DNA from 4 places in the Bradyrhizobium sp. SZCCHNRI1009 genome. Region 1 is predicted to be linked to each of the others. Evidence: predicted binding sites of a transcription regulator. Region 1 holds the regulator's gene; each other region holds the start of a gene.
The links. The regulator LexA, encoded in region 1, represses DNA repair genes until DNA is damaged. The targets are predictions, from matches to a motif close to TGTTCNNNNTGTGTTCNG.

Region 1 (7,118 bases):
CGCCACGCGAGCTGAAGCTGATGCAGGCGTGATCGATGCTGTGACCGGGGCTCGGCACAAAACGGAAGCCGTCGACGACCTCGCTCCCATCGACCGTGATCTCGCGCGCGAGGCCGGCCTCGACGATCGGCAGCACGCTGTCTTCGTAGACCCCCGGCATCGGTGGATGCAGCATGGGTCCGAGCCCGGCCGCGTCCCTGATCGCGGCGTTCGAGCCGTCGCCAGCCGAGAGGGCGGCGACATAGGCGCGCTCTCGGCCCGAGAAAACGTGCCGGGCGTTCGGAAACACCGGCATCCAGCGGCCATCGGCAAGCTGCGTATTCCAGCCCACGTGATCCGCATGCAAATGCGTCATCAGGACGAGGTCGACATCGTCGGGGGCGACGCCGGCCGCCCGCAATCGGTCGAGGAACGGCTCGTTCAGGCGATGCAGAACGGCCGCGCCGGGCCGCTCCTTGTCGTTGCCGGTGGCCGTGTCGATCAGCACCACGCGCTCCGGCGTCCGCACCAGCCAGCTATGGATGCTCAGGCGCAGCGATCCCGTGCGCGGATCGACCGATCCCGGCCCGAAACGGCCGCGTTCGCGGGCAATGCTGGCGGCGTCCACGCCTGGAAACAGAAACTCGCCCTCGACCGCATCGAGACCGATCTCGAAAATCCTGCTGATGGTGGCGTCCCCGACGCGATAGGTCGTGATGTCCTGCATGTTTGGCGGCCTCGATCCGAACGGTGATCTTGTCTGGGCCGAGATCTACGATTAGGTCATGCATTCCTCAAATCGATCCAACTCATGCAGTCCATCGATCATTTCGATCTTCGCTCCTTCGACCTCAATCTGCTGGTCGCGTTCGACGCGCTGATGCAGGAGCGCAGCGTGACACGCGCGGCGGCGCGCCTGAAGGTGGGGCAGCCGGCGATGAGCCATTCGCTGTCGACGCTTCGCGTGCTGCTGCAGGATGAGCTGTTCGTCCGCGTCGGCACGATCATGCAGCCGACCCCCAAGGCTGCGGTGCTGGCCGGACCGGTTCGGGCGGCGCTGGCCCAGATGCAGGCTGCGTTGCACGCCGCACCGGAGTTCGACCCAGCGACCGAGCAGCGCACCATCCGCTTGGGATTCTCGAGCGAGGTCGAGCTGCTGCTGATCCCCGAACTCACGGCGGAGCTGCGTCGAACGGCGCCCGGCGTGCGGCTTCTCAGCCGTCCGACCGAACGCAACGAGGTGCATCGTCTGCTCGACGAGGGCGCCTTGGATGTCGGCGTCGGCTGCTTCGAGGCGGTGGCGCTGCGGCACCGATCCCAGTTCCTGTTCGAGCAGGCGCTGAGCTGCGTCTACAATCCAAAGCGCATCGCGATGAAAACACCGATCGGCCTGGATGCCTATCTGTCGCTTCCGCACGCACTGGTGACGCTGACCAACAGCCTGCAGGGCTGCCTGGAGGCGGCGCTGGATGAGATCGGCACCGAGCTCAACGTGGTCTCGGCCTCCTCGGATTTCCTCAGCGTGCTGGCGACGGTGGCCGCGTCACCGGTGATCACCACGATCCCGACCCGGATGGCAAGGCTCTACGGACCCCGGTTTGGGCTGGCGCTCTGTCCGGCGCCGTTGAAGTTGCGGCTGCCGGCGGTCTCGATGGTCTGGCCGCTGCAGCTCGATCGTGACGCGGCATCGGTCTGGCTGCGGAACATGGTGGCGGACATCCTGCACACCACCGAGCGCGCCGCCTGTCGCGCGGCTGCCGGATAGCTCCGTCGGGACTCCGTGTGCACGTGAGCAGATCGCGACTGCCCCCCCGGCATGATTGCAGAGTCTCTCGCGCGATCGTGAGGCGGCGGGCCACGCGACGCACCTTCAGACGATCGGAAAGCCGGGAGCGGCTTAGGCTCTTGGCCACCCCGTGCGCGTTCGGTTAGAAGGCGATTCAGTCGATCTGCCCGTCTTCGTCCGAAGGTAATCCCATGGCCCTGATGCCGGTCTCCGATGCGTTGTCCGCGGTGCTCGCCGGCACCGAGCCGCTGGCTGAGGAAATGGTCGGGCTGGACGAGGCCTATCACCGCATCCTGGCCCGCGACCTCGCGGCGCTGCGGACGCAGCCGCCCGAGGCGATGTCGGCGATGGATGGCTATGCGGTGCGCGCGGCCGACGCAGCCAAGGCCAAGGCGCGGCTGAAGGTGATCGGCGAGGTCGCGGCGGGACGGCCGTTCGATCGCGTGGTCGGGCCCGGCGAGGCGGCGCGGATCTTCACCGGCGGCGTTGTCCCCGCAGGCGCCGACGCGGTGGTGATCCAGGAGGACACGATCGCCGAGGACGGCCATGTCGTGATCACCGAGGCCGCGATCACAGGCCGGCACATCCGGCCGGCCGGCGTCGACTTCCACCAGGGCATGGTGCTGCTGAAGGCCGGGCGCCGGCTCAGCGACCGCGACCTATCCCTGGCGGCCAGCATGAATCATCCGGCGCTGCCGGTGCGGCGGCGGCCGAAGGTGGCGCTGCTCGCCACCGGCGACGAGCTGGTGATGCCGGGCTCGACGCCCGGCCCGGGGCAGATCGTCTATTCCAACGGCTACGCGCTGCGGGCGCTGGTGCGCAGCGAGGGCGCGACGCCGATCGATCTCGGCATCGCCGCGGATACGATGGCGGCGACGGTCGCTGGAATCCGGCGCGCCCGCGCGGCAGAGGCCGACGTCCTGATCACGACCGGCGGCGCCTCGGTCGGCGATCACGACCTGGTCAAGCAGGCGCTGGAGGCCGAGGGCGTCGAAATGGCGTTCTGGAAGATCGCGATGCGGCCGGGCAAGCCGATGATGCACGGACGGCTCGGCGACATCAGGGTGATCGGACTGCCCGGCAATCCGGTGTCGTCCTATGTCTGCGCCATCCTGTTCATGGTGCCGCTGATTCGGCGCCTGCTCGGCCGCGACGAGGCCGTGATGCCGCGCGAGACCGCCCTGCTCGGCCGCGAGTTGGGGGCGAACGATTCGCGCGAGGACTATCTGCGGGCGCAGCTCGAGGAGCGCGCCGACGGCACGCTGGTAGCCACCCCAGTGAGCCAGCAGGATTCGTCGCTGCTCGGGAACCTCGCGCTGTCGCAGGCGCTGGTGATCCGGCCGGCGTTTGCGCCGAAGGCGCCTGCCGGCAGCCCGTGCGAGATCCTGCGCCTGCCGAACTGAGCCGCTTCCCCGGTAAAGCCCGGTCCGTTCATCATATTTTTAGGATTGCGGAACACACATCGAACATATAGTGTCCGTTCATGATTTGTTTTTAGTATGTTGCGGGCGACGCGATGACGGTCCGACTCCAGGGCGCTCTCAGCCGGCTTGTGCTCAAGGCGCAGCTCCTGGACTCGGACGACAACAAACCGGGGACCAGGTCGAGATGCTGACGCGCAAACAGTACGAACTTCTGCGGTTCATCAACGAGCGGCTCAAGGAAGCCGGCGTGCCGCCGTCCTTCGACGAGATGAAGGATGCGCTCGATCTGCGTTCGAAGTCCGGCATTCATCGCCTGATCACGGCGCTCGAGGAGCGCGGCTTCATCCGCCGGCTGCCGAATCGCGCCCGCGCGATCGAGGTGATCAAGCTGCCCGAGCTGTCGCAGGCCGCGGGCAACCGTCGCGGCTTCACGCCGTCGGTGATCGAGGGCAATCTCGGCAAGGTGCGCACCAGCACTCCCGCGCTGGACGATGGCGAGCGCCCCGTGGCGGTGCCGGTGATGGGCCGCATCGCCGCCGGTACCCCGATCGAGGCGCTGCAGACGCGCAGCCACACCATCAGCGTACCTGCCGACATGCTCGGCAACGGCGACCACTACGCGCTCGAGGTGCGCGGCGACTCGATGGTCGATGCCGGCATCCTCGACGGCGACATGGCGCTGATCCAGCGCAACGAGACCGCCGACACCGGCGACATCGTGGTGGCGCTGATCGACGATGAGGAAGCCACCTTGAAGCGCTTCCGCCGCCGCGGCGCATCGATCGCGCTGGAGCCGGCCAACACCGCCTACGAGGTGCGCATCTTGCCGCCGAACCGGGTGAAGATCCAGGGCAAGCTGGTCGGGCTGTATCGCAAGTACTGATCGCGAATGCGATCGGTCGATCGGCGGCGGGCGCACGCGCTTTCGCCGCCGAACAAGAGGCAGCCCAGCAAAGCAAGAGGCAGCCCAGCACAATACGTCGCTCGCGAATGCACCTCATGATGTGCAGCGCGGCATGCTCAAACGCTTGTGATCGGCCGCGGGCACACGCGATGCAGATCAGCGCAGAATTGCCGCGAAGCGCGCGCTAACATCACCATCGATGTCCACTCTGATAGAGGCCTGCGCCTGTCCGGGGGGAGCGTGGGTCGGCTATCTCTCAACGAGGAGCGATCCGATGTGTGACTACAGCCTCCATGCGGTTGCGTCCCGTCCCGCCAAGGTCGGCGAGACGTTGATCTCGATGACCTTCCGTGGCACCGCCACCCGCGGCTTCGCGTTGGAGAGCGAGCCGACCGTCGCAGTCTGCATGCTGCCCGGCACCGAGTTGGCCTTCGCCGAGGACGTCCGCTACGACAGCCGCTGGCTCTGGACCCGGACGATCCGCGAGCGCGTCGCGAAGTTCAACAGCATCGAGACGCACATTCCCGATCGCCATCACGACGCGATCGAGTTCGCCGACGGCCGCCACGTGCTGGTGACCCAGCTCTGCGAGGGCCAGCGCGTCACCGTGCTGCAATTGCCGGTCAGCAAGCAGCCGGCAGAGCGTCGCCCGGACATCGGCGAGGACGTGCCGACGTCGCAGGCCACACCGATTCGCCGCATCAGCATCACCTGAGGGCCTGCGCGTCGGCATTTCTGTCGGTCGTGAGCGCGCTTTCGACGGTGGGAGACTTGGTCAACTTGGGTTCTGCAAGCGCAAAGTCCTCTCGGGCGAATCTCACGCCCCGGCATCGCATCGGATAGGAACGACATCCCTCGGCCGGCATTGTTTGCCGGGGGAGCTTGCCGCCGTGGTCAACAAGATCGATTGGAACAAGGCCGGACGGATCACCGAGCCCGGCCGCTACATGCTTGCGTTCGGATGGCTGACGGTCACGGCTGATGACGTCGCCATCTGGCAACGCTATCCGGGCGCTGCGTTCACGCTGGTCGAAGGGCCCTCGCTGTTCGATGGACCAGACGACGCCGAGTATCATCTCGGCACCTTCGAGCTGCCCGGCGCTCAATCCTGCTCGCCCTGCTCCGTCTCCGGCGGCGTCGCGTCCTGAAGCCGCGCGGCCGGCGCACGCGGCGTCAGCGTCGTGTCGAACTCGCCGGCCTCGGCGGGCGCCGGCCACCATGGGCGGTCGGTGCCGCCGGCACGCGCCGGCGTCACGGCGAAGCCTTTGCCCTGCTGCACCAGCAACAAGGCGCCCTGCTGCCGCAGCCGCTCGCGATCGATCACGGCCGCCGCGCAGGATGACGGCGCGGCGCGCGCGGTGACGATCAGCGCGACACGGGCGCAATCGTCGGCGAGCGCCTCAGCGCGCAAGGTCATGGCGGCGAAGCGGCCGTCGGCCATCGCGACCACGCAGCCCGCCTCGTCGCAGGAGACGCCATCGGCGAGCGAGGCGTCCGCCGGCAGCCGGGCATCGGCGTCGGCCGCGAGCCACTCCTTGGTGGCGAACACATCCTTGCCGGCGCGCATCACATGCAGGCGTCCGTCACGGCCGCGCACCGCCACCGCGCGCCCATCGCCGGCGACCAGGACGTCGGGCAGCGGCGTCGCGGCCGCCCAGGCGGTGGCGGCCAAAAGCCCCATGGCGCCCAACCAGCGCAGCGGTGTGCGCAGCAGGCCGATCAGGATGACGCCCAGGCTGGCCAGGATCAGCGGGCCGATGTCGAAGGCCGGGATGCGCCCGACCGCGCCCGGCAGCGCCGCCACCCAGCGCGTCACCGCGATCATCCAGTCGATGCCGAGGCCCATCAGCGACCACCAGACGCCATCCAGGCCGAACGGCGCCGCCAGCAAGCCCATCAGGCCGGCCGGCATCACCAGCGCCGAGACCACCGGCATCGCCGCGAGATTGGCGAGCACGCCATAGGGCGTCACGCGATGGAAATGGAAGGCGGCATAGGGCGTGGTCGCGAGCCCGGCGATCAGCGAGGCCAGCAGCAGCATCGCGAGCTCGCGCCCGCCCCACAGCGCGACGCGCTGCGTCGTGGAGCTGTCCGGCGTCGCGAACAGCCTGGGCAGGCCGAACTGCACCAGCGCGACCAGGCCGAGCGTTGCCGCGAACGACATCTGGAAGCTCGGATGCACCAGCGCCTCGGGGGCTGCGATCAGCACGATCATCGCCGCGACCGCGAGCGTGCGGAAAGTGACGGCGCGGCGGTCGACCATGACCGCGATCAGCACCACGGCCGTCATGAAGAACGATCTCTGGGTCGCGACCTCCGCGCCTGAGAGCAACAGATAGAACGCCGCCGCGACCAGCGCCGCGGCCGCCGCCCATTTCTTGATCGGGTGGCTGACGGTAAGGCCTGGGATCAGCGCCAGCAGCGCGCGCACGGCGAAGAACACGACGCCGGCCACGACCGCCATGTGATAGCCTGAGATCGACAGCACATGGCCGAGACCGGAGACGAACATCGCGTCGTTGACATCGGGCGTGATGGCGTCGCGCCGGCCTGTCAGCAGCGCGGTGGCAATCGCCCGCTCGTCGCCCGACAGGCGGGCGCGGATGCGTGCGTCGATCGCGTCGCGCAGGCCCTGCATGGCCGCCGCATAGCCCAGGCCGAAGCCGACGGCCTGGGGCGGCGGCGCCGTCGTGATCGCGCCCATCACGAAGCCGGAGGCTCCGATGCCCTGGAAGAACATGTCGCGCGCGAAATCGTAGGAGCCCGGCCGCACCGGGGCCATCGGCGGCAGCAGCCGCGCCTTGAGCTGCACGAAGCTGCCGACCTCGGGCGCCGTGCCCTTGCGCACCGCGAGCCGCACGCGCGCCAGCGTGATCGCGTTGCGCGGGCTCTCCATCGCGGTGACGCGCAGCACGATGCGGTCGCTGCGCTCGCGGATGTCGCGCGCCTCGACGAAGCCGGACAGCGCCACCGAATACAGCGGCCGCGCCAGCACCGGATGCGCCACCCACGCGGTCTTGATGGT
Region 2 (7,118 bases), on a different contig from region 1:
TTCAAGCGCACCCCGCCACTGTTCATGAAGCCCGGCGATACGGTCGAGGTCGAGATCTCGGGCATCGGCGTACTGCGCAATCCCGTGGCCGCCGAACCGGCGGCCTGACGTCTCCGCCTCGCGGAACCGCGCGGCGCACCAACCAAACACGACATAACAAACAAAGTCGTTGAATCCGGGGAGGAATCATCATGTCGCGACGTCTCACAGCGGGCATCGCCGCGCTGTTGCTGCTTGCAGGCTCATCCGCGCAGGCGGACATCAAAGGGAAAGCCATCCGGATTGGCGTGCTCACCGACATGACCGGCATCTTTGCGACCGCGATGGGGCCCGGCTCGGTGGAAGCGGCACGGATGGCCGCAGAGGAATTCGGCGGCAACATCAACGGCAGGCCGATCGAGATCCTTCAGGCGGACCACCAGAACAAGCCGGATATCGCGGTCGCGATCGCCCGGCGCTGGTTCGAACAGGACGGCGTGCAGGCGATCGCGGACGGCGGCAGCTCCGGCGCGGCGCTCGGCGTCCAGGAGCTGGTGCGCAGCAACGGCAGGATCTTCCTCGTCTCGGGGGCCGGCGCCAACCAGCTCACCGACGAGGCGTGCGCGCCGACCTCGGTGCAATGGACGCACGACGCCTATTCGACCGCCACCGCCGTCGTCTCGGGCATCATGCAGACCAGCAAGGAGCCGTGGTTCTTCATCACCGGCGACTATGCGTTCGGCCATTCGGTCGAGGCGACCGCGCGCGCCCGCATCGCCGAGCTCGGCGGCACGGTCGCCGGCAGCGTCAAGGCGCAGCTCGGCACGCCGGATTACGGCTCGTTCCTGTTGCAGGCCCAGGCCTCCGGCGCCAAGATCCTGGCGCTCAACGTCGCCGGCGACAATGCCACCGCCATCAAGCAGGCCGAGGAATTCGGGCTTGCGGCCCAGGGGATGAAGATCGTGCCGATGTCGTTCCAGAACGTCGACATCGAAGCCATCGGCCTCAAGGCGACGCAGGGCGATCTCATCGTCACCAGCTTCTTCGAGGACGCCTCCCCCGCCGCGCGCCGCTTCTCCGACGCGTTCTACGCGCGCCGCAAGGCGATGCCGTCACAGATCCAGGCCGGGGTTTATTCGGCCGTGCGGCACTATCTGCAGGCGGTGAAGGATGCGGACAGCGACGACGGCGCAACGGTGATGGCGAAGATGAAATCCACACCGGTCTCGGACGCCTATGCGGACCACGGTCAGATCCGCGACGACCAGCGCATGGTGCACGACCTGTACCTCGTCCAGGTCAAGACTCCCGCCGAATCGAAGGGCCCCTGGGACTTCGTCAAGCTGGTGACGAAGATCGCCCCCGATCAGGCGTTTCGTCCGCTCGACCGCAGCAAGTGCGGCCTGGTCGGCAAGTGAGCACATGAGCGACCACACATGATTCCGGACGATCAGCGCGCCGTCATCATCACCGCCGCGGGCGGCCCGGAGGTCCTGTCAGAGCGACAGGACTGGCCGGTCCCGCGGCTCGGCCCCGACGACGTCCTGATCGAGGTCGCCGCCGCCGGCATCAACCGTCACGACTGCAACCAGCGCGCTGCCGGGCCGTCGCGGGAGCCCAATCCCATACCGGGATTGGAAGCCTCGGGGCGCATCGTGGCCTGCGGCGCCGACGTTTCCCCGGAACGGCTGGGTCAAGCGGTGATGGCGCTGACCGACGGCGGCTCCTACGCGCAATACGTCGCCACCGATCAGCATCTTGCGCTGGACCTGCCGAGCAGCCTCGACTGGATCCAGGGCGCCGCCCTGCCCGAGGCGCTGTTCACGACCTGGTTCAACTTCTTCGAGCTGATGCGCATGGCGCCCGGCGAGACCACCCTGATTCACGGCGGCAGCAGCGGCGTCGGCACGATCGCGATCCAGCTGCTGCGCGCGCTGGGACATCCCGTCATGGCCACCGCCGGCACCGCGGAGAAGCGCGCCCTGGCACTCAGGCTCGGCTGCAGCGCCGTGTTCGACTATGCCGATCCCGATCTCGCCGAGCAGATCCGCGCGGCGACGGGGACGCGCGGGGTCGACTGCATCCTCGACACCTCCGCCGGCGCTCACATCGCCCAGGACCTTGCGGCGCTCGCGATGGGCGGACGGATCGCCCAGCTCTCGGCTGGACAGGGCAAGGAGCTGGCGGTGCCGCTGCGCAGCCTGATGGTGCGCCGGGCCAGCATCACCGGCGCGTTCCTGCGGTCGACGTCGCTCGATCTCAAGCGGCGCATCGCGACCGAGCTGCGGCAGCGGATCTGGCCTCTTCTCGGAACGGCCATTCGGCCGCACATCGACAGCACCTATCGCCTGTCCGAGGCGGCCGCTGCGCATGCCCGCATGGAGACGGGCCGGCACATCGGGAAGATCGTGCTTTGCGTCCGCGAATGAGCGACGATCCACGTCGCTGCGCCCATCACGCGCAACGAGCGCCCGCCTACTGCTTCACGCCCGGGATCAGGGCCTTCAGCTTGGCCATGTCCTTGACGTTCATCTTCATGCCGCCGGGCATCACGATGTCCCCGGGCTTCTGGTCGGGCTTGCAGGCGCCGAGCCATCTGGCCTCGATCGTCATCGCGGTGTCCTTCACCCCGGTGCCGGCGGCGCCGCCCGTGACGCGCGACATCGTCTTCACCGTATAGGCCGAGTTGAAATCGCCCGTGATGTCGGCATGCGACGTCGTATTGATGCCGCCGAAATTGCAGACCGAATCGGAGACGTAGCCGGTCGCGGTCTTCTGGATGTCCTGCTTGGAGCAGACCTGCTGCGCCATCGGAGAGGCGAAGTTGTTCATCTCCTTGTCGGTGGCCGCGTCGGTGCAGTGCTGAATCGTCGCCTCCGGCAGCTGACCGCCGGATCTGATCATCTTCAGCTCCCACAGGCCGGCCTTGCGCACCGGCAGGTCGACGGCCCGAGCCTCATGGCTCGCGGTCACGCCCAGGAGGCAGCAGGCCAACAGCCCGATTGCGATGCGTGTGCAGGTCATGTGCCCCCGTTCCGGCTCGTTGATCGATGCCAGAGCGAATGCCGCCAAAAGATGGCAATTAGGAGAACGGCAGTTGATGGAAGGTCAGTAGAGCGTCCGCAGCGGCCGCTGCGCCGAGCCGTACGGTACCCAGCGGCAGGAGAACGACACGTAGCCGCCGTAGCGCGCATCGACGGCGCTGAACTTCGCGACCTTGCCGTAGGAGGCGCAGTGGTCGACCGCGAGCTGGCGCGCATCCGTGGTCCGGGCCAGCTGATAGGCGATGATGCCGCCGGTGTCGTTGCCCTTGAAGGGCGGCACCACGTCGGCCTGGGCGGACGCGGCAACCAGAACCATCCCAGCGGCCACGAGGCCTGCAGTCTTCACGAATCCGGCCATCAGCGTCCGCATTGCATTCTCCTCGATCTGGCCTGCCATTCTAAAGGTCCCGTGCGGTCAAGAAAAGAACACCGGCCCCGGGTTAACAGGACTAATCGTGGAGTGTTGCCGCGTTGCACTTGACCTCCTGTGGCCACCGCGGCACGGTCCACGCTCCCGGATCAGCCTTGCGGACGGCCCATGCGCGACTTCAGCTCAGCTTTCAAGACGTTCGGTGCCGCATGCGGCGCGCTGCTCGCGGTCGCGACCGCGCCGGCCCAGGCGGCCAACCCGCTCGAGATGAACTTCTGGCTGTCCGGCCCGAAATATGACGGCCGGGTCGCGCCTTGCGAGGCGGCCATTCCGACCATCGTCTCGCGATTCCAGGACAAGGAGAGCACCTTCTGGAATTCCTCGCTGACGATTACCGGCGTCGCCAATGTCCATGAGATCGCCTTCCGGCCCTGGCAGTCCGACAACATCCCGCGCCGCTTCTGCACCGGCAGCGTGATGATCAGCGACGGCAAGGCGCGCACCGTCAACTTCTCGATCATCGAGGATGGCGGCTTCGCCGGCTATGACCAGGGCGTCGAGTTCTGCGTCGTCGGCCTCGATCGCAACTGGGCCTTCAATCCGGCCTGCCGCGCCGCCAAGCCCTGATTCGCCTTTCCCGGCGCATCGCCCGCTCGCGCGAGCGGCCAGCTGACCAATGGCTGCCTCGGGGCAGCCATTTTTGTTCTTGAAATGTTCCCGCGCGCTGGTAGGCTCCTGGCATTGTCCGGGGAGTATGCCATGTTCGATTGCCTGCGCCGACCTGCCGTCCTGTTGTCCAGAACGATCGCCTGCTTTGCCCTCTTGCTCGGGGTGCTCGCGGCTGGCTCCGCCGCGGCGCAGGACCGGCGCCAGAATGCGCCGGGCGCGTTCGACTTCTACGTTCTCTCGCTGTCGTGGTCGCCCTCGTACTGTGCCGAGGCGGAGGAGCGCGGCGGCCGCGGCAGCCGGTCCCAACAGTGCACCGGCCGGCCCTACTCGTTCGTCGTGCACGGGCTGTGGCCGCAATACGAGAACGGCTACCCCGAATATTGCGAGCAGCCGGCGCCGCGCCTGCCGCGCAACATCATGACCTCGATGCTCGACCTGATGCCGGCGCCGGGCCTGATCTACAACGAGTGGGACAAGCACGGCACCTGCGCCGGCATGTCGGCGAAGGCCTATTTCGAAGCCATCCGCAAGGCGCGGGCCGCCATCAAGATCCCGCCGGAATTTCTCGATCTCGCGGAAGCCAAGACAGTGGCGCCGGCGGCGGTTGAGGAAGCCTTCATCAAGGCCAACCCCAAGCTCACGACATCGGGCATTGCCGTCACCTGCAATCGCACCCGGCTGAGCGAGGTCCGGATCTGCCTGTCGAAGGACCTCGAGTTTCGCAATTGCGACGAGATCGACCGGCAGGCCTGCCGGCGCGACGAGGTCAACATGCCGCCGGTCCGCGGCGGCTAGCGACTGCGAATCGGGCGACCGCAGCGCGTCGGCCTGCGGCGCCTGTTGCGGCGGCGATGATCCGCGGCTCTCCGAAAGGGCATGCGGCGCATCGACGGGGTACCCTTTTGACGCGGAACGGCGTAACCGGGACGGCATGAACTACCGACACGCCTTTCACGCCGGCGGCTTCGCCGACGTCATCAAGCACATCGTGCTGACGCGCATCCTGGTCTACCTCCAGGAGAAGCCCGCTGCGTTCCGGGTGATCGACACCCATGCCGGCGCTGGCCTGTACGATCTCACCGGCGACGAGGCCACCCGCAGCGGCGAGTTCCTCACCGGCATTGCCCGCCTGCTGCAGGCGCGGCTGTCGGATCAGGTCTATGCGCTGGTCCAACCCTATCTGGATATCGTCCGATCGTTCAATCCGACGGCCGAGCTCGTCGCCTATCCCGGCTCGCCGCTGATCGCGCGCGCGCTGCTGCGGCCGCAGGACCGCATGACCCTGTGCGAGCTGGCGCCGATCCCCCGCAAGCAGCTGATCGATCAGTTGCGCCGCGACACCCAGGCCCGCGTCGTCGATCTCGACGGCTGGGTCGCCCTGCCCGCCTTCGTGCCGCCGAACGAGCGCCGGGGCGTGGTGCTGATCGATCCGGCGTTCGAGGCGAAGGATGAGTTCGAGCGGCTCGCCGACCGCTTTGCCGCGGCCTTCGCGAAATGGACCACTGGTATCTACGTGCTGTGGTACCCCGCCAAGAGCCGGCGCGCCACCGAAGAGCTGAGCGATCGCATCGCGGCGCTCGCGGCCGCGGCCAAGCCACCCGGCAAGGTGCTGCGGGTCGAGTTCAGTGTTGCGCCGCAGATCGAAGGCGAGGCGCTGACCTCGACCGGACTGCTGATCGTCAACCCGCCCTGGACATTGCATGACGAGCTGAAGCTCATCCTGCAGGAACTGCAGAAGCCGCTCGGCCAGGGCGGCGCGGCGCGCTTCCGAATCGAATTCCCCAAAGCTTGAAACGGCTACTGGTCGAAAAGCCGTAGTCAATCGGCGCGGAACCGTATTATTGTGTCCGATTGTAAGACTGGCTTTACGTTCCGCTTCCGCGAATGGTTGCGGCGGGGTGATCAAGGCCTAACAAGATCCGGCGATCCGGCGCGGCGAGCGCTGGGCGTTAAGGTGGCCAACGCTTTCCGATCAAAGTGATGTCCGGTCGGACGCTGCGCAGGGCGCGCAGTGGAGGAAGCATTGCGGGGGAGGAGTTTCCCGATGGCCATGACTGGGACGGTCAAGTTCTTCAACGGTGAACGCGGCTACGGCTTCATCAAGCCGGACGACGGTGGACGCGACGTGTTCGTGCACATCACGGCGGTGGAGCGCGCGGGCCTGAAGGACCTGACCGAAGGACAGCGGATCAGCTTCGAGGTCGAGCCGGACAAGAAGGGCAAGGGCCCGAAAGCGGTGAACCTGGTGCTATCGTCTTAGGACGAGCCCGCCTGGCGGTCGTTCGCGCGCCGGCGTGATTGCAACCGGACGCGCCTCGACGCCACCTCTTCGTTGGTTTGGAAGCTGTCGGCAGCGCCTGTTTGCGTGCACAGCATTGCCGGCTCGTACGTGCAGGCCGCGCGCGATGATGCACGATTGCACGGAGCGCTCCGACAAAAAAATCCCGGCCGCGCGAGCGGCCGGGAGGTTGTCGTTGGACGTTTCTTCTTCCTATTCCCTCGTTGCCATCAGAAGTGGAAGTTGATGCCTGCGCGCACAATTCCAAACCGATAGTCGTTCTTCGCCCCCGTGATCACGAAATTGCTGCTGTCGAGATCGACGTAGAGATACTCGATCTTGGCGGTCCAGTTCTGCGCCAGGCCGAACTCGGTGCCGGCGCCGAGCGTCCAGCCCACCGTGGTGTGCGATTCCGAAAGACCGAAGGTCTCGGCGCGCAGGCCGCCAAAGGCGAGGCCGCCGGTGCCGTAGAACAGGATGTTGTTGAAGGCGTAGCCGGCGCGGCCGCGCAAGGTGCCGAACCACGGGTTGGAGAACTTCCAAGGCGCGAAGGTGTCGTTGGCGCCGGTCAGGTTGATGTCGCCCTCGGCGCCGAACACCCACGGGCCGTTCTGCCAATTGTAGCCCGCGGTCAGGCCGCCGGTGAGACCGGACGGCTTGGTCGGGTTGTTGCCGACGGTGCCCCACTCATAGCCCAGCGTGCCGCCGAGATAGGGGCCGGCCCAGCTGTAGGCGTTGAGGGGCTGGTTGACGGTGTAGGGCGCGCCGCGCCCGTAGC
Region 3 (7,118 bases), on a different contig from region 1:
GCAACTAACGACTTACGCGGCCACCTGCCGGGCCGCCGCCAGATTCGCCAGCGCCTCGTCGAGCTTGTCGCGATCGATCGGCTTGACCAGGAACCCGTCCATGCCCGCCTCGAAGCAGGCGTAGCGGTCCTCGACCAGCGCGTTGGCCGTCAGCGCCAGGATCGGGGTGCGCCCGCCGGGCTCGCTGGCCTCGATGGCGCGGATGCGCCTGGCGGCAGCGATGCCGTCGAGCTTCGGCATCTGCACATCCATCAGGATCAGATCGTACGGCGCGCCGGCCGAGCGCGCCGCGAGCCAGGAGTCGAGCGCCGCTTCGCCATGCACGGCGATGTCGGCGTGATGGCCGAGCTTGGTCAGCAGCGAGCGCATCAGCAGCGCGTTGATGTCGTTGTCCTCGGCGACGAGGATCGACAGGCCCGCGCCGGCCTGAGCCGCGATCGGCGGCGCGATCGTCGGGACTGGATCGTCGGCGAGGACCGTGCCGTCGGTGTCGAAGCTCACGCGCGCGGCGAGCGAAGCGGCGCGCAGCGGCTTGACGAGATAGCCGTGGAATGGCGCCGCCGGTGCCAGCTCGTGGCGGCTCGCCGGCGTCACCAGCACGATCAGCCGTGTCGTATGGTGGTGCGCGACCTGGCCCAGACGCAGCGATTCATCGCTGCCGATGGCGTCGTCGACCAGCACGGCATGCCAGGCGCGTTCGGGCAGCAGGGCTCGCGCGACCTCGGCCTCGGCGATCAGGCAGGTCTGCGCCCCCCAGTTCTGCAGGCGCCGCTCGATCAGCTCGGCCTGCAGCCCGGCCGGCGCGACCAGCATGATCGACTGTCCGGCGAGGTCGGGGCCGCGGAAGCTGTTCTGCTCGCCGCGCTCCAGCGCCGGCGGCAGCGGCACCGCCACCTCGAAGGTCGAGCCGGCGCCGAGCTGGCTTTGCAGCGAAATGCGCCCGCCCATGCGCTTGACGATCCGGTCGGAGATCGCGAGGCCAAGCCCGGTGCCGCCGAAGCTGCGCGCCACGCTGTCGTCGGCCTGCTCGAATTCGCGGAAGATGCGGTCCTGCGCGTCGGCGGCGATGCCAATGCCGGTGTCGCGCACCTGGAAGCTGATCTCGTTCGGCCAGATGCCGGGCTCGGCGATCAGGGCAACGCCGCCCGTCGCGGTGAACTTGATGGCGTTGCCGGCGAGGTTGAGCAGCACCTGGCGCAGCCGCGCCGCGTCGCCCGTCACCCAGGTCGGCAGCCGCTCGTCGAGATAGGCCGCGATCTCCAACTGCTTGGCCTGCGCGCGCGGCGCCAGCAATTCGGTGATCTCCTCGATCAGCGCCGCCAGCGAGAACGGCTGCGCCTCGAGCGCCAGCTTGCCGGCCTCGATCTTGGAATAGTCGAGCAGCTCGTTGATCAGCGACATCAAGGCCTCACCCGAGGTGCGGACCGCCTTGGCGTAGGTCGTCTGCTCCGGCGTGAGCTGCGTGTCGAGCAACAGGCCGCTCATGCCGAGGATGCCGTTCAGCGGCGTGCGGATCTCGTGGCTCGCCATCGCCAGGAAGCGTGACTTGGCGCGGTTCGCGGCGTTGGCCTGGTCGCGCGCCTCCGCCAGCGCGCGCTCGGTTTCGGTGCGGTCGGTGACGTCGCGGCCGACACATTGCAGCAGGGCGGGCTGGCCGGCGTCGGAACGCACGAGCGCCTCGCGCCACGCGATCCAGCGCGGTCCGATCGCGCTCTCGATGCGCTGGTCGTGGACGCGCGTGCCGTTCGGCTCCAGCGCGCTGTCGCCCTGCTCGATCAGCTGGAAGGTGAACGCGCTGCCGAGCAGATTGTCGCGATCGAGGCCCGCCATCCGGCAATAGGCGTCGTTGACGAAGACGATGGTGCCGTCGCGGGCGCGCATGACGATGAGATCGCCCTGCTGCTCGAACAGATTGCGGGCGCGCTGCTCGGCTTCCTGCAGCTCCCAGTTCCGGTCGGCCAGCACCTCGTTGTGGAGCGCGATCTTGTGCATCTTCTTGGCGACGAAGCGCAGCCGCATGCTGAGCGTGGCCAGGCCGACGCAGGCGAGCGCGAACAGGAAGCTGGCGCCGATCGCGAAGGCGTGCGGATTGTAGCCGGAGTTCGGGGAGATGCTGGCCTTGATGAAGCCGTAGGCCCCGCCGAAGCCGGCGGAGAAGATCATCAGCGAGCGCAGAATCGCGAAGATGGTGCGGTGACGGCGTATGAACCGGCGCAGGCGCAGCCTGACGTGAAAAATCGGTCCCATCTCGTTCACCCCCAGCTTCCGATCCCAATGTCCTCGCCGACCCCGCACCATGCGACGTCGGTATTGCTGAGACTTTGAAAGGTCATGCCCGCGCTAGCCGGCGGTGCAGAGATGGTGAACCGGGCGTTAGCCCGAGTCACAGAACCGGGTTGGCCGGCGATGAGGAATGATTACGGGCCGCGACGATCAATGCGGCGGCGTCCCTGGCCGTCGTGTGGCTGGAGCGGACGTAGATGCGATAGTCGGCGCGGCCATCGGCATCATCGCTGGCGAGATAGATCCGCTGCGAACCCGCAAGGCGATCAGCCGCGATCGCGACGACCTGGGTGGCGGCCGTGATGCCGCAACCCCGATCCTCTTCCACGGGCGCATCGTCGACCACGACGACATCGGCCGCCTCCGGACTGTCCGCCAGGGCCACGCGCACCGTGGCGAGCGCGGGATCGTCGGTGAAGTCGACATGCAGATCGGCGTGGAACGGCGCCGATCCAAGCGAGGCGCTGTCGGCGCCGACGGCAATGCAGGGCTGCGGGGAGGGTGCCAATTCGACCTTGGCAATGACCACGGCCGCGATCAGCGGCACGGCCGAAACGATGACCTTGAAACGCAACATGATACGCACCGACGCGGCAGGCCTGAGGACGAAACGCGGGCCTTATGGTTGTCGGAGCGTAAAGAGAAGTCGTTACCAGAGTGTTGAAGGGGCGGGCAGTCACGCCGCGTGACGATTGTCCTCCGCCAGCGCGCGATACGACAGCGCTTCGGCCAGATGCAGCCGGCCGATCGCCTCGGCGTGATCGAGATCGGCGAGCGTCCGCGCCACGCGCAGCACGCGGTGATAGCCGCGCGCCGACAGCCGCATCGTCTCGGCGGCCTCGCGCAGCAGCTTCTGGCCGGGGGCGTCGAGCTTGGCGACATCGTCGAGCACGGCGGCGGGCGCCTCGGCGTTGGTGCGGATATGCGGCAGGCCGGCCTTGGCATAGCGGGCGCGCTGCAGCTCGCGCGCGGCGGCGACGCGGGCGGCGACCTCGGCCGAGCCTTCCTTGGATGGCGGCAGGATCAGGTCGGCGGCGGTGACCGCCGGCACCTCGATACGCAGGTCGATGCGGTCCATCAGCGGGCCGGAGATTCGGGTCTGGTAGTCCGCCGTGCAGCGGTCGATGCGGCCGCGCTTGCACGCGTACCCCGGCTCGAAGGCATTGCCGCAGCGGCAGGGATTCATCGCCGCGACCAGCATGAAGCGGGCAGGGTAGGTGACGCGGTGGTTGGCGCGCGAGATCGAGACCTCGCCATTCTCCAAGGGTTGGCGCAGCGAATCCAGCACGCGCGGATCGAACTCCGGCAGCTCGTCGAGAAACAGCACGCCCTGATGCGCCAGCGAGATCTCGCCGGGGCGGGCGCGCAGGCCGCCGCCGGTCAGCGCCGCCATGCTGGCGGAATGATGCGGGCTGCGGAACGGCCGCCGGTTGGTCAGCGCGCCGCCCTCGATCTCGCCGGCGACTGAGGCGATCATCGACACTTCCAGGAGCTCGGCCGGCGACAGCGGCGGCAGGATCGACGGCAGCCGCGCCGCCAGCATCGACTTGCCGGCGCCGGGCGAGCCGATCATCAAGAGATGATGCCCGCCGGCGGCGGCGATCTCGAGCGCGCGCTTGCCGCTCTCCTGGCCCTTGATGTCGCGCAGGTCGAGCAGGCTCGCGGGCGCCTCCTGGATCTTCGGCTGCGGCCGCGACAGCACCTGCGTGCCCTTGAAATGGTTGGCGATCTGGATCAGCGAGCTCGCCGCGATGATCTGCAAATCGGGGCTCGCCCACGCCGCCTCGGCGCCGCAGGCGGCCGGGCAGATCAGGCCTTCCTCGCGGCCATTGGCGCCGATCGCGGCCGGCAGCACGCCCGCCACGGGCGCGATCGAGCCGTCGAGGCCGAGCTCGCCAAGCACGGTGAAGCCGCTGAGCGCATCGGGCGGGATGGCGCCGATCGCGGCCATCAGGCCGAGCGCGATCGGCAGGTCGTAATGGCTGCCTTCCTTGGGCACGTCGGCCGGCGCCAGGTTGACGGTGATCCGCCGCGCCGGCAGCGCCAGGCCGGAGGCGATCAGCGCCGAGCGCACCCGCTCGCGCGCCTCCGACACCGCCTTGTCCGGCAGTCCGACGATCGCGAACGCCGGCAGTCCGGGCGCGACCTGGACCTGCACGTCGACCGCGCGGGCCTCGATTCCCTCGAAGGCAACGGTGGAAACGCGCTGGACCATGATGCCCCCTCCCGCGAGAAGGCTAGCGGAAGCGGGTCCAGTTCGCAAGAACAATACAGGAACAAGCCGGTGCGCCGGACGCGCGCAATCCGTTAACGACGGTCGCATCGCGACCCAGGTCGGTCTGCTTGGCTTAACGCGCCTTTAGTCCGGCCTTCGCATTCTTCCGCAATTGATGATCGACCCGCGCCTCCGTCACGGCCGAGAGGCGCCCAACGAGGGACGTGTGATGCCTCCAGCGCCCGCGGCAGCTCCAACTGCCAAGACGCCCGCCGGTGATGCGCGGACGGTGTCCGAGCTCGCCACCGACATGCTGCGCCGGACCACCAGCCTGTTCCTGGCCGGTCCGCGGCCGGCGTCGAACGAGCAGCTCGATCTCTACGATCAGATGTTCGCCCGGCTGATGCCGCAGGTCGCGACCGAGCTGCTGGCCGAGCTGAGCATGGCGCTCGCCGGCGTCGAACGCGCGCCTTACGCGACGGCGCGGATGCTCGCCGTTCACCCCGAATTGCGCGTCGCCGGGCCGATGCTGGCCAAGGCGGCGGTGCTGACCGAGCGCGACCTCGCCGAGTTCATCCGCACCGGCAGCCCGGCGCATCTCGTCGCGATCGCCAGCCGCAGGGGCATCGGCGACAATCTCACGACGCAGCTGATCGCGCGCGGCTTTCCGGCGGTGCGCATGGCGCTGGCGCAGAACCTCACGTCAAAGCTGTCCGAGGATGGCTATCGCAGCCTGTTCAAGATCGCCGAGCGCGATGAGGATCTCGCCGAGAAGCTCGCGCTGCGCACCGACCTGCCGGCCAAGCTGTCGCGCGCCTTCGTCGCCGCGGCCAGCGAGGGCGCCCGCGCCCGCTTCATCAAGGCCGCACCGCCGGCGACCCGCGCGACCCTTCAGGCGACGCCGACCCGCTCGCCCGGCGCGGCGATGCGCGCGATCTGGGACTATCAGCAGGTCAAGGCTGAGGTCGCCGCCCTCAGCCGCACCGGCAAGCTCGGCGACTCCGCCGTCAACCGCTTCTGTGCCACCGGCGATTTCCCTGCCGTGATCGCGGCGCTGGCGCTGCTCTGCGTCGTCACCATCGAGACGATCGAGACGCTGCTGGAGGAGGATCGCCTCACGGATCTGCTGCTGGCCTGCAAGGCGGCACGGCTGAGCTGGGCGACGACGTCGATGATCCTGCGCGACCGGCCCGGCTGCGACGCGCTTCCAGCCGATGACCTCGAAGAGGCGCGCAAGCGCTTCGAGAAGCTTGCGCTGTCCGAAGCGCAGTGGAAGGTGCGCGGGCTCGAATCGCGCTGAGCGAGCGCGGGAAGCGGCGTCAGCCCGGCGGGGTCGACGGGTAGGCCGTGAAGTCGATCTTGAACATCGCCGGGTCGAGCTTCTTGGTCGTATCGAGATTGTAGACGGCAATCGTGGTGTCGTAGCCCTGCGGATCGGTCACGGTCCACTGCTTGAGCTGACCGTCCTTGGCGCCGAGCATCAGCATCAGCCGGCTGGTGCCGATCAGGGCCTGCTTCTCCTCGATCGTGATCGTGACGTAGAGGTCGTCGGCGGCGACCGCGATCACGTTGGTGTCCTTCAACAGGTCGATGCGGTCGGACAAGAGATAGCGCAGCGGCGTCTGCGACAGCGGATAGACGTCCTGGGTGGCGAGCTTGCGGTCGCGCACCACCAGCGAGGAGCCGTCGGCGATGATGTCGATCGGGGTCGGCGGGTCATATTCGAAGCGGACCTTGCCGGGCTTCTGGATGTAGAAATCACCCTTGGTCTTGCTGCCGTCCGGGCCGACCTGAACGAAATTCCCAACCAGCGTCTGCAGCGACGACAGATAGGCGCTGACCTTGGCCGCCTGCGCCTTCTGGTTGGCGTCGAACGAGGTGAAGATGCTGGCCGGCACGTTGCGCCGGGGATCGGGAATGACCGGATTGGGCGGGGCCGTCTGCGTGGTCGAGGGGCTCTGGCCGGCCCGCTGCTGGTCGGAGGCGCTGAGCTGGGAGCCGCTCTTCGGGCCTGATTTCGGAGCCGGCGTGCCTTGCGCGGCGGCGTGACCGGACGCTCCGGCGATGGAGCATGTCGTCACGGCGCAGGCGACCAGCCAGGCGCCGATCCGGCGCCCGCGCCAAGCTGCGTGATACGAAAACGTGCTGTTCAACAAGGAGCTTTTCAAAACGACGTCCTGAGGTTTTACGCGTTCTATCCCGGTTCGGCCGGGCAGCGTGATCGTAATCGCGTGAAGATCGGGCACCGAAGCGGCGTTTCTGCGGCCATCGGGCCGTCAGAACCCGCCTTCCTCCTCGGGCACCAGGATCTCGCGCTTGCCGGCGTGGTTGGCCTGGCCGACGATGCCTTCCTGTTCCATCCGCTCCATCAGCGAAGCGGCCTTGTTATAGCCGATCTGCAGCCGCCGTTGAATGTAGCTGGTGGAGGCCTTGCGGTCGCGCTTGACCACGGCGACCGCCTGCGAGAACAGGTCGTCGCCGCCGCCACCGCCGCCCATGCCGGTGGCGTCGAACACGGCGCCATCCTCCTCGCTCGGCTCCTCGGCGGTGACCGCCTCGAGATATTCCGGCGAGCCCTGGGCCTTGAGATGCTTGACCACCTTCTCGACCTCCTCGTCGG
Region 4 (7,118 bases), on a different contig from region 1:
ATGGAACCCAATGGAACCGCGAAAAAGTTCCGTCAATCACGAAAAAGCGATTAACTTTCATCAGCTTACATCGCCCCACTTCCTCCCCGCCTGTGGCTTTTGGGAGACGGTATCCAGGGTTGAATCGCGTATATTTGAGGACGGATTGGGGCCGCAAGCGTGGTCGCACCAACTTCACAGACGTGCGTCTCCGGGGACCATTTTGGAGACGCCCAAAGCGGGAGACTTGGGATGAAAAGAATTTTTCTTGGAGCTGTCAGCTTGATGGTTTTGGGGGCGCTGACGCCGGCGGGAGCCGCCGATCTCGCCGCCCGCCCGTACACGAAGGCCCCGGTGATGGCGCCCGCTCCGCTTCCGACCTGGGCCGGCTTCTATCTCGGTCTGCAGGGCGGTGGCGGCTGGGGCCGCAGCGATGAGACCTTCTTCGGTGCGCCGAATACGGCCATCTTCGCCGGCACGCAGCGTTACGACATCACCGGCGGCTTCGCCGGCGGCGTGATCGGCTACAATTGGCAGGTCGACAACATCGTGTTCGGCCTCGAGGGTGACTACCACTGGGCGGACATCGACGGCCGCTCGGCCGTGATCAACGCGGGCGTCGGTGACACCTACTTCACCAAGCTGCGCGGCTTCGGCGACATCAAGGGCCGGCTCGGCTGGGCCACGGGTCCGGCACTGCTCTTCGTCAGCGGCGGTGCCACGGTCGGCGATCTGCAGCACCGCTACGATGGCGTTCCCGGCAACGTGTTCGTGCAGAACGACTGGCGCTGGGGTTGGACGATCGGCGCCGGTGCCGAGTACATGTTCGCTCCGAACTGGTCGGCCAAGGTCGAGTACAACTATCTCGATTTCGGCAAGAGCTCGATCCAGTACTCCCCGGTCGCGACCAACCGCTCGGAGTGGAGCGACACCGTCCATACCGTCAAGGCCGGCATCTCCTACCACTTCGGTGGTCCGGGCATGTCGCGCTACTGATCGCACGCCAAAAGCGAATATGTCGAAAGGCCGGCCTCGCGCCGGCCTTTTTTTGCGTGCCAGAACCGGTACTTGCCGAGCCGTTGTGTCCTTTGGGTGACGGCTTTTTACGGCGGAAGGGGCTATCAAGGTCCGGCGGGTGGGCGTTGGTGAGAGCGTGCGTGCGGGCGTCGGACTTGGTTTGGGGAATGCGATGAGAAGGCTGTTGCTGGGGGCGACAACTTCGCTGGCGCTGGGGATTGCGCCGGCCATCGCTGCCGATCTGCCCGCGCGCACCTTCACCAAAGCGCCTGCGATGATCGCGACGATCTATGATTGGAGTGGTTTCTATGTCGGCCTGAACGCCGGCGGCGCATCCTCCCGCACCTGCTGGACCAACAAGGTCACTTTTGCCGGCGTCGCGGCGACCAATGCCGAGGGCTGCCATGATGCGACCGGCGCGCTGGCGGGCGGCCAGATCGGCTATCGCTGGCAGGCTGGCGGCTGGGTGTTCGGCGTCGAAGGTCAGGGCAACTGGGCCAACCTCAAGGGCAGCAACACCAGCCAGTTCGCCCCGGCCGTGACCAACCAGACCAAGATCAACGGCATCGGCGTGTTCACCGGCCAGGTCGGCTATTCCTGGAACAACGTGCTCTGGTACGTCAAGGGCGGCGCCGCGGTCGCAAGCGAGAAGTACAACGGTCTCGCCACGGCAACGGGCGCGGCTCTCGACCAGTCCAGCGCCACGCGCTGGGGGGCTGCGGTCGGCACCGGTGTCGAGGTCGGCTTCGCCAAGAACTGGTCGGTCGCAGCCGAATACGAGCACCTGTTCATGGGCAACCGCACCCTGGGCTTCTCCGGTGTTCCCGGTGGAGCCGCGGGCCGGACCGATGCGGTCGGCCAGGACGTCGACATGGCGACGGTCCGCGTCAACTATCGCTGGGGCGGTCCCGTCGTCTCCAAGCACTGACCCTCGAGGACAGGCACTCGAAGACTGGCGCGCTCGAAGACTGGCACTCGAGGCCTGACGCGCCAGGCGCTCACCATGCGTGCCCTCGGGACAGCTCCACGATCGGCGCGACGGCCGCGATCTTTACCCGCGCTTAAGCACGTTCGACACATCCCGCCGCACGCCTGCTGCCGATCACGAGTTTAGAAAGCAGTCTCTCCTACAACCAGCCACAGGCCACCTTCGCGTGTGCCCGGATCGGAGGGATCCGGTGCGAGGACAGTTATGGGACTGGGGAGAGACGAATGCAGAAGACGACCTTGATCTTGACCGCTGGAGCCGCGGCGCTGGGACTGGCGCCGGCCTCCGCGGCCGACTTCGCGACGCGCCCTTACAGCAAGGCGCCGCCGCCGGCCTATGTCACGCCGCTGCCGAACTGGGCCGGGTTCTACCTCGGCGTCAATGGCGGCGCCGACTGGAGCCACAACTGCTGGACGCTCAATCGCGTCGGCGGCGTGCCGGTCGTACCGACTCAGTCCGAAGGCTGCCACAATGCCTCGAGCGGACTCATCGGCGGCCAGATCGGCTATCGCTGGCAGGCGGCGAGCTGGGTGTTCGGCGTCGAGGCCCAGGGCGACTGGACCGACCTGAAGTCGTCGAACGCGAGCACGGCTGCGCTGGCTGCAGGCATCACCAACACCACCAAGACCGATGCGATCGGCCTGTTCACCGGCCAGGTCGGCTATGCCTGGGGCAACGTGCTCTGGTACGTGAAGGGCGGCGCCGCCGTCACCCACAACAAATACACCGGCACGGCGAATGCGGCTGCGCCCTTCCCGGTCGGCACGCTGCTGGATTCCGCCAGCGAGACCCGCTGGGGCGGCACCGTCGGCACCGGCGTCGAGTTCGGCTTCGCGCCGAACTGGTCGGTCGCCGTCGAGTACGACCACCTGTTCATGGGGTCGCGCGACATCAGCTTCCCGGCCACCGCCACCGTGCTGTCGCGCGTCGACACCGTCAAGCAGGACATCGACATGGCGACCGTCCGAGTGAACTATCGATTCGGAGCGCCGATGGGCACCCGCTACTGAAAAAAGCCGCCACTCGCACGCATTCGGAAAGGCCGGCCTCCACGCCGGCCTTTTTCGTGTCAACAGCCCGGCAGCGCCGCGGCGTTTTTGTGCTAAATATATGATTTATAACGCTTTTTCGTTTCTGTGGCGGGCGCGTTACAGCGTCTCCGGGATGCCCTGTGTATGACTTGCCCATCGCTTGTCATTCCAACCTCCCGGGGGAGAATTTGATGAAGAAGTTGCTTGTGATCACGACGGCCCTCGCCGGCGTCGCGGCCGCCACGTCCGCGTCGGCGGCCGACATGGCGGCACGGCCCTACACCAAGGCGCCGCCCATGGTCGCGCAGATCCTGAGCTGGTCGGGCCTCTACGCCGGCATCCAGGGCGGCGGCGGCTGGGGCACCAGCAAGGAAACCTTCCTTGGCCGCTTCAATGCGCCGGGCTTCCTGGGCACCCAGAACTACAACACCAATGGCGGCTTCGTCGGCGGCGTGCTCGGCTACAATTGGCAGGTCGACAACGTCGTGTTCGGCCTCGAAGGCGACTATCACTGGGCCGACATCAACGGCCGCTCCGCAGTGGTCAATGCCGGCGTGGGCGACACCTTCTTCACCAAGCTGACCAGCTTCGGCGACATCAAGGGCCGCCTCGGCTACGCCGCAGGTCCCGCTCTGTTCTTCGTGAGCGGCGGTGCCGCCGTGGGCCAACTGCAGCACCGCTACGACGGCGTGCCGGGCAACGTCTTCAGCCAGACCACCACCCGCTGGGGCTACACGGTCGGCGCCGGCGCGGAATACATGTTCGCCCCGAACTGGTCGGCCAAGCTCGAGTACAACTATCTCGACTTCGGCAAGAGCGCGATCCAGTACAGCGCTTTCGCGACCAACCGCTCCGAGTGGAAGGACACCGTCCACACCGTCAAGGTCGGCCTCAGCTACCATTTCGGCGGCCCGGTCATTGCCAAATACTGATACCTGCAACCGATAGGTTCCGAGAAAGGCCGGCGAAAGCCGGCCTTTTTTGTTGCACCGATACCACCGTGCCGGCTCGCCACACACGGAACCAAGCAATTGAGTAACATAGGCTTTCTGGAACTGGGCCGTAAAACGCGGTTTGGCCGCGAGTGTGTCTTCAGGGTGACGGTAATCCGTACGGAACCGGGCTATAGGAACCTCGTCAACTTGAACGGGTGAGTCTGTTTCGTGCGTAAGCTTATCGGTGCGATGCGGACTTCGAGGAATAAACTGGAGACTGGAATGAAGAAGATCTTGCTCGCGACCGTGGCCCTGGCCGCCCTGGCCGCTCCCGCTGCCGCCGCTGATCTCGCCGCACGCCCGACCTACACCAAGGCCCCGGTTCTCGCGCCGGTGCAGACCTGGACCGGTTTCTACATCGGTGCGATGGGTGGCTACGCCAATGAGGATGCTGACTTTGCGGCCATGAAGGGCGGCTTCGCCGGTGGCACCGTCGGCTACAACTGGCAGCAGGGTGCTGTCGTGTTCGGCCTCGAGGCCGATGCTGCCTGGGCTGACATCAATGCCTCCGTCGGCGCGCTTGGCGTGACCGCCGAATCGAAGATCCGTGACTGGGGCACCGTCCGTGGCCGCATCGGTTACGCCTTCGGCCCGACCCTGCTGTACGCCACCGGCGGTTACGCCTGGGCGGACAACCGCATCTCGCTGACGGCTCCGGGCGTCGCCGTTTCGGACAGCAAGATCCACTCGGGCTGGACCGTCGGCGCAGGCGTCGAGTACATGTTCGCCCCGAACTGGTCGCTGAAGGGCGAGTACCTCTACAAGAGCTTCGGTGGCGAGAGCTACACCTTCACCGGCCTCGGCACGCTCGCGACCGGCACGCTCAACGTGCATTCCGGTCAGGTCGGCATCAACTACCACTTCTAAGAACGTCGCCTCCGGGCCAACGCACACAGCCTCCGCTCTGCCAGAGCGGAGGCTTTTTCTTTGCGGGATCGCGCACAGGGCCGGACGGAACCGGCAGCCTCCTGCCATTCGCTGCCATTCCCTGAGCGCATTGTTGATGATTCGCTGACGGTACTGGAAATCCGGCCACGTTCTTCCTACGTTCCGACGATACCTTTTCCCTCTGGCGTCCGATGGCCGGCTCCCGGCAGAACGCGCCTGCAACAATGGCGCGGTCTCGCGCCGTGGGACGATCGTCATGGATGAAGTGCTCAAGGCCAAGCAGCGCGCGCAAGCCAACCAGTCGAGCCTGCGGGCCATCACCATCCGCGGCGCCCGCGAGCACAATCTGAAAAACATCGACGTCGAGATCCCGCGCGACAGGCTGGTGGTGTTCACCGGGCTGTCCGGCTCCGGCAAATCCTCGCTCGCCTTCGACACCATCTATGCCGAGGGCCAGCGCCGCTACGTCGAATCGCTGTCGGCCTATGCACGCCAGTTCCTGGAGATGATGCAGAAGCCGGATGTCGACCAGATCGACGGCCTGTCGCCGGCGATCTCGATCGAGCAGAAGACGACCTCGAAGAATCCGCGCTCGACGGTGGGCACCGTCACCGAGATCTACGACTACATGCGCCTGCTGTGGGCGCGCGTCGGCGTACCCTACTCGCCGGCGACCGGCCTGCCGATCGAAAGCCAGACCGTGTCGCAGATGGTCGACCGCGTGCTGGCGCTGCCCGAAGGCACCCGCCTCTATCTGCTGGCGCCGGTCGTGCGCGGCCGCAAGGGCGAGTACAAGAAGGAACTCGCCGAATATCTCAAGAAGGGCTTTCAGCGCGTCAAGATCGACGGCACCTTCCATGAGCTCGCCGAGGCGCCCACGCTCGACAAGAAGTTCCCGCACGACATCGATGTCGTCGTCGACCGTATCGTCGTGCGCCCCGATATCGGCCAGCGCCTGGCGGAGAGCTTCGAGACCGCGCTGAAGCTCGCCGAGGGCTTGGCCGTGATCGAGTTCGCGGATGCAGCCCCTTCCTCGTCATCACCGGGCCGCGCCGAAGGCGCGAGACCCGGTGATCCATCCTCTTCGAAGGAGATGGATGGCCGGGTCAAGCCCGGCCATGACGAGAAGAAGAAGGTGGCCAAGATCCACGACAAGAGCGGGCCCGAGCGCATCCTGTTCTCCGAGAAGTTCGCCTGCCCGGTGTCCGGCTTCACCATCCCCGAGATCGAGCCGCGGCTGTTCTCGTTCAACAACCCCTATGGCGCGTGCCCCGAATGCGGCGGCCTCGGCGTCGAGCAGCACGTCGATGCCGACCTCGTGATCCCCGACAAGGACGTCACGCTGCGCAAGGGCGCGATCGCGCCGTGGGCCAAGTCGTCATCGCCCTACTACCTGCAGACGCTGACCGCGCTGGGGAAGTTCTACAAGTTCACGCTCGACACCAAGTGGAAGGATCTGCCGAAGAAGACGCAGAACGCGCTGCTGCACGGCTCCGGCGACGACGAGATCAAGTTCACCTATGAGGACGGCGTTCGCGCCTACGACACCAAGAAGCCGTTCGAGGGCGTGATCACCAACATCGAGCGCCGCTTCCGCGAGACCGAGAGCGAGTGGGCGCGCGAGGAGCTCGGCAAGTATTTCAACGACGTGCCCTGCGCCGGCTGCAAGGGTTTCCGGCTCAAGCCCGAGGCGCTGTGCGTCAAGGTCGGCGGCAAGCACATCGGCGAAATCAGCGATCTCTCCGTCAAGGCTGCCGGCGAATGGTTTGCCGAGGTGCCGAAGGCCCTGAACGCGCAGCAGACCGAGATCGCCACCCGCATCCTCAAGGAGATCCGCGACCGCCTGACCTTCCTGCTCGATGTCGGCTTGAACTACCTGACCCTGGCGCGCTCCTCCGGCACCTTGTCCGGCGGCGAGAGCCAGCGCATCCGCTTGGCCTCGCAGATCGGCTCGGGGCTGACGGGTGTGCTCTACGTGCTGGACGAGCCGTCGATCGGCCTGCACCAGCGCGACAATGCCCGCCTGCTCGACACGCTGAAGCGGCTGCGCGACCTCGGCAACACCGTGATCGTGGTCGAGCATGACGAGGATGCCATTCGCCTCGCCGACTACGTGCTCGACATCGGCCCCGGCGCCGGCACCCATGGCGGCAACATCGTCGCCGAGGGCACGCCGGCCGAGATCATGCGCAATCCGGCGTCGCTGACCGGCAAATATCT

Region 2: a site for LexA is predicted at 4,095-4,112, ahead of QX010_RS29380 (ribonuclease T2). Genes of this name have one in related genera too.
Region 3: a site for LexA is predicted at 4,545-4,562, ahead of QX010_RS28265 (YifB family Mg chelatase-like AAA ATPase). Genes of this name have one in related genera too.
Region 4: a site for LexA is predicted at 5,046-5,063, ahead of uvrA (excinuclease ABC subunit UvrA). Genes of this name have one in related genera too.

Annotation. Positions count from the first base shown of each region.
Region 1 is NZ_JAUEUL010000011.1:2,468-9,585, forward strand. It holds gene QX010_RS19560 (MBL fold metallo-hydrolase) at 1-706, opposite strand, end outside; gene QX010_RS19565 (LysR family transcriptional regulator) at 791-1,744, shown strand; gene glp (gephyrin-like molybdotransferase Glp) at 1,957-3,168, shown strand; gene lexA (transcriptional repressor LexA) at 3,374-4,072, shown strand; gene QX010_RS19580 (hypothetical protein) at 4,368-4,808, shown strand; gene QX010_RS19585 (hypothetical protein) at 4,984-5,241, shown strand; gene QX010_RS19590 (ComEC/Rec2 family competence protein) at 5,196-7,118, opposite strand, start outside.
Region 2 is NZ_JAUEUL010000027.1:49,888-57,005, forward strand. It holds gene QX010_RS29350 (fumarylacetoacetate hydrolase family protein) at 1-108, shown strand, start outside; gene QX010_RS29355 (ABC transporter substrate-binding protein) at 192-1,397, shown strand; gene QX010_RS29360 (NAD(P)H-quinone oxidoreductase) at 1,416-2,408, shown strand; gene QX010_RS29365 (DUF3617 domain-containing protein) at 2,455-3,003, opposite strand; gene QX010_RS29370 (hypothetical protein) at 3,088-3,393, opposite strand; gene QX010_RS29375 (hypothetical protein) at 3,562-4,020, shown strand; gene QX010_RS29380 (ribonuclease T2) at 4,153-4,857, shown strand; gene QX010_RS29385 (23S rRNA (adenine(2030)-N(6))-methyltransferase RlmJ) at 4,994-5,854, shown strand; gene QX010_RS29390 (cold-shock protein) at 6,107-6,322, shown strand; gene QX010_RS29395 (porin family protein) at 6,571-7,118, opposite strand, start outside.
Region 3 is NZ_JAUEUL010000024.1:84,163-91,280, forward strand. It holds gene QX010_RS28255 (PAS domain-containing hybrid sensor histidine kinase/response regulator) at 13-2,247, opposite strand; gene QX010_RS28260 (hypothetical protein) at 2,384-2,860, opposite strand; gene QX010_RS28265 (YifB family Mg chelatase-like AAA ATPase) at 2,960-4,498, opposite strand; gene QX010_RS28270 (DUF2336 domain-containing protein) at 4,728-5,798, shown strand; gene QX010_RS28275 (outer membrane lipoprotein carrier protein LolA) at 5,818-6,606, opposite strand; gene QX010_RS28280 (DNA translocase FtsK) at 6,775-7,118, opposite strand, start outside.
Region 4 is NZ_JAUEUL010000003.1:93,417-100,534, reverse strand. It holds gene QX010_RS07415 (porin family protein) at 232-975, shown strand; gene QX010_RS07410 (outer membrane protein) at 1,169-1,924, shown strand; gene QX010_RS07405 (outer membrane protein) at 2,209-2,994, shown strand; gene QX010_RS07400 (outer membrane protein) at 3,207-3,947, shown strand; gene QX010_RS07395 (porin family protein) at 4,233-4,877, shown strand; gene uvrA (excinuclease ABC subunit UvrA) at 5,155-7,118, shown strand, end outside.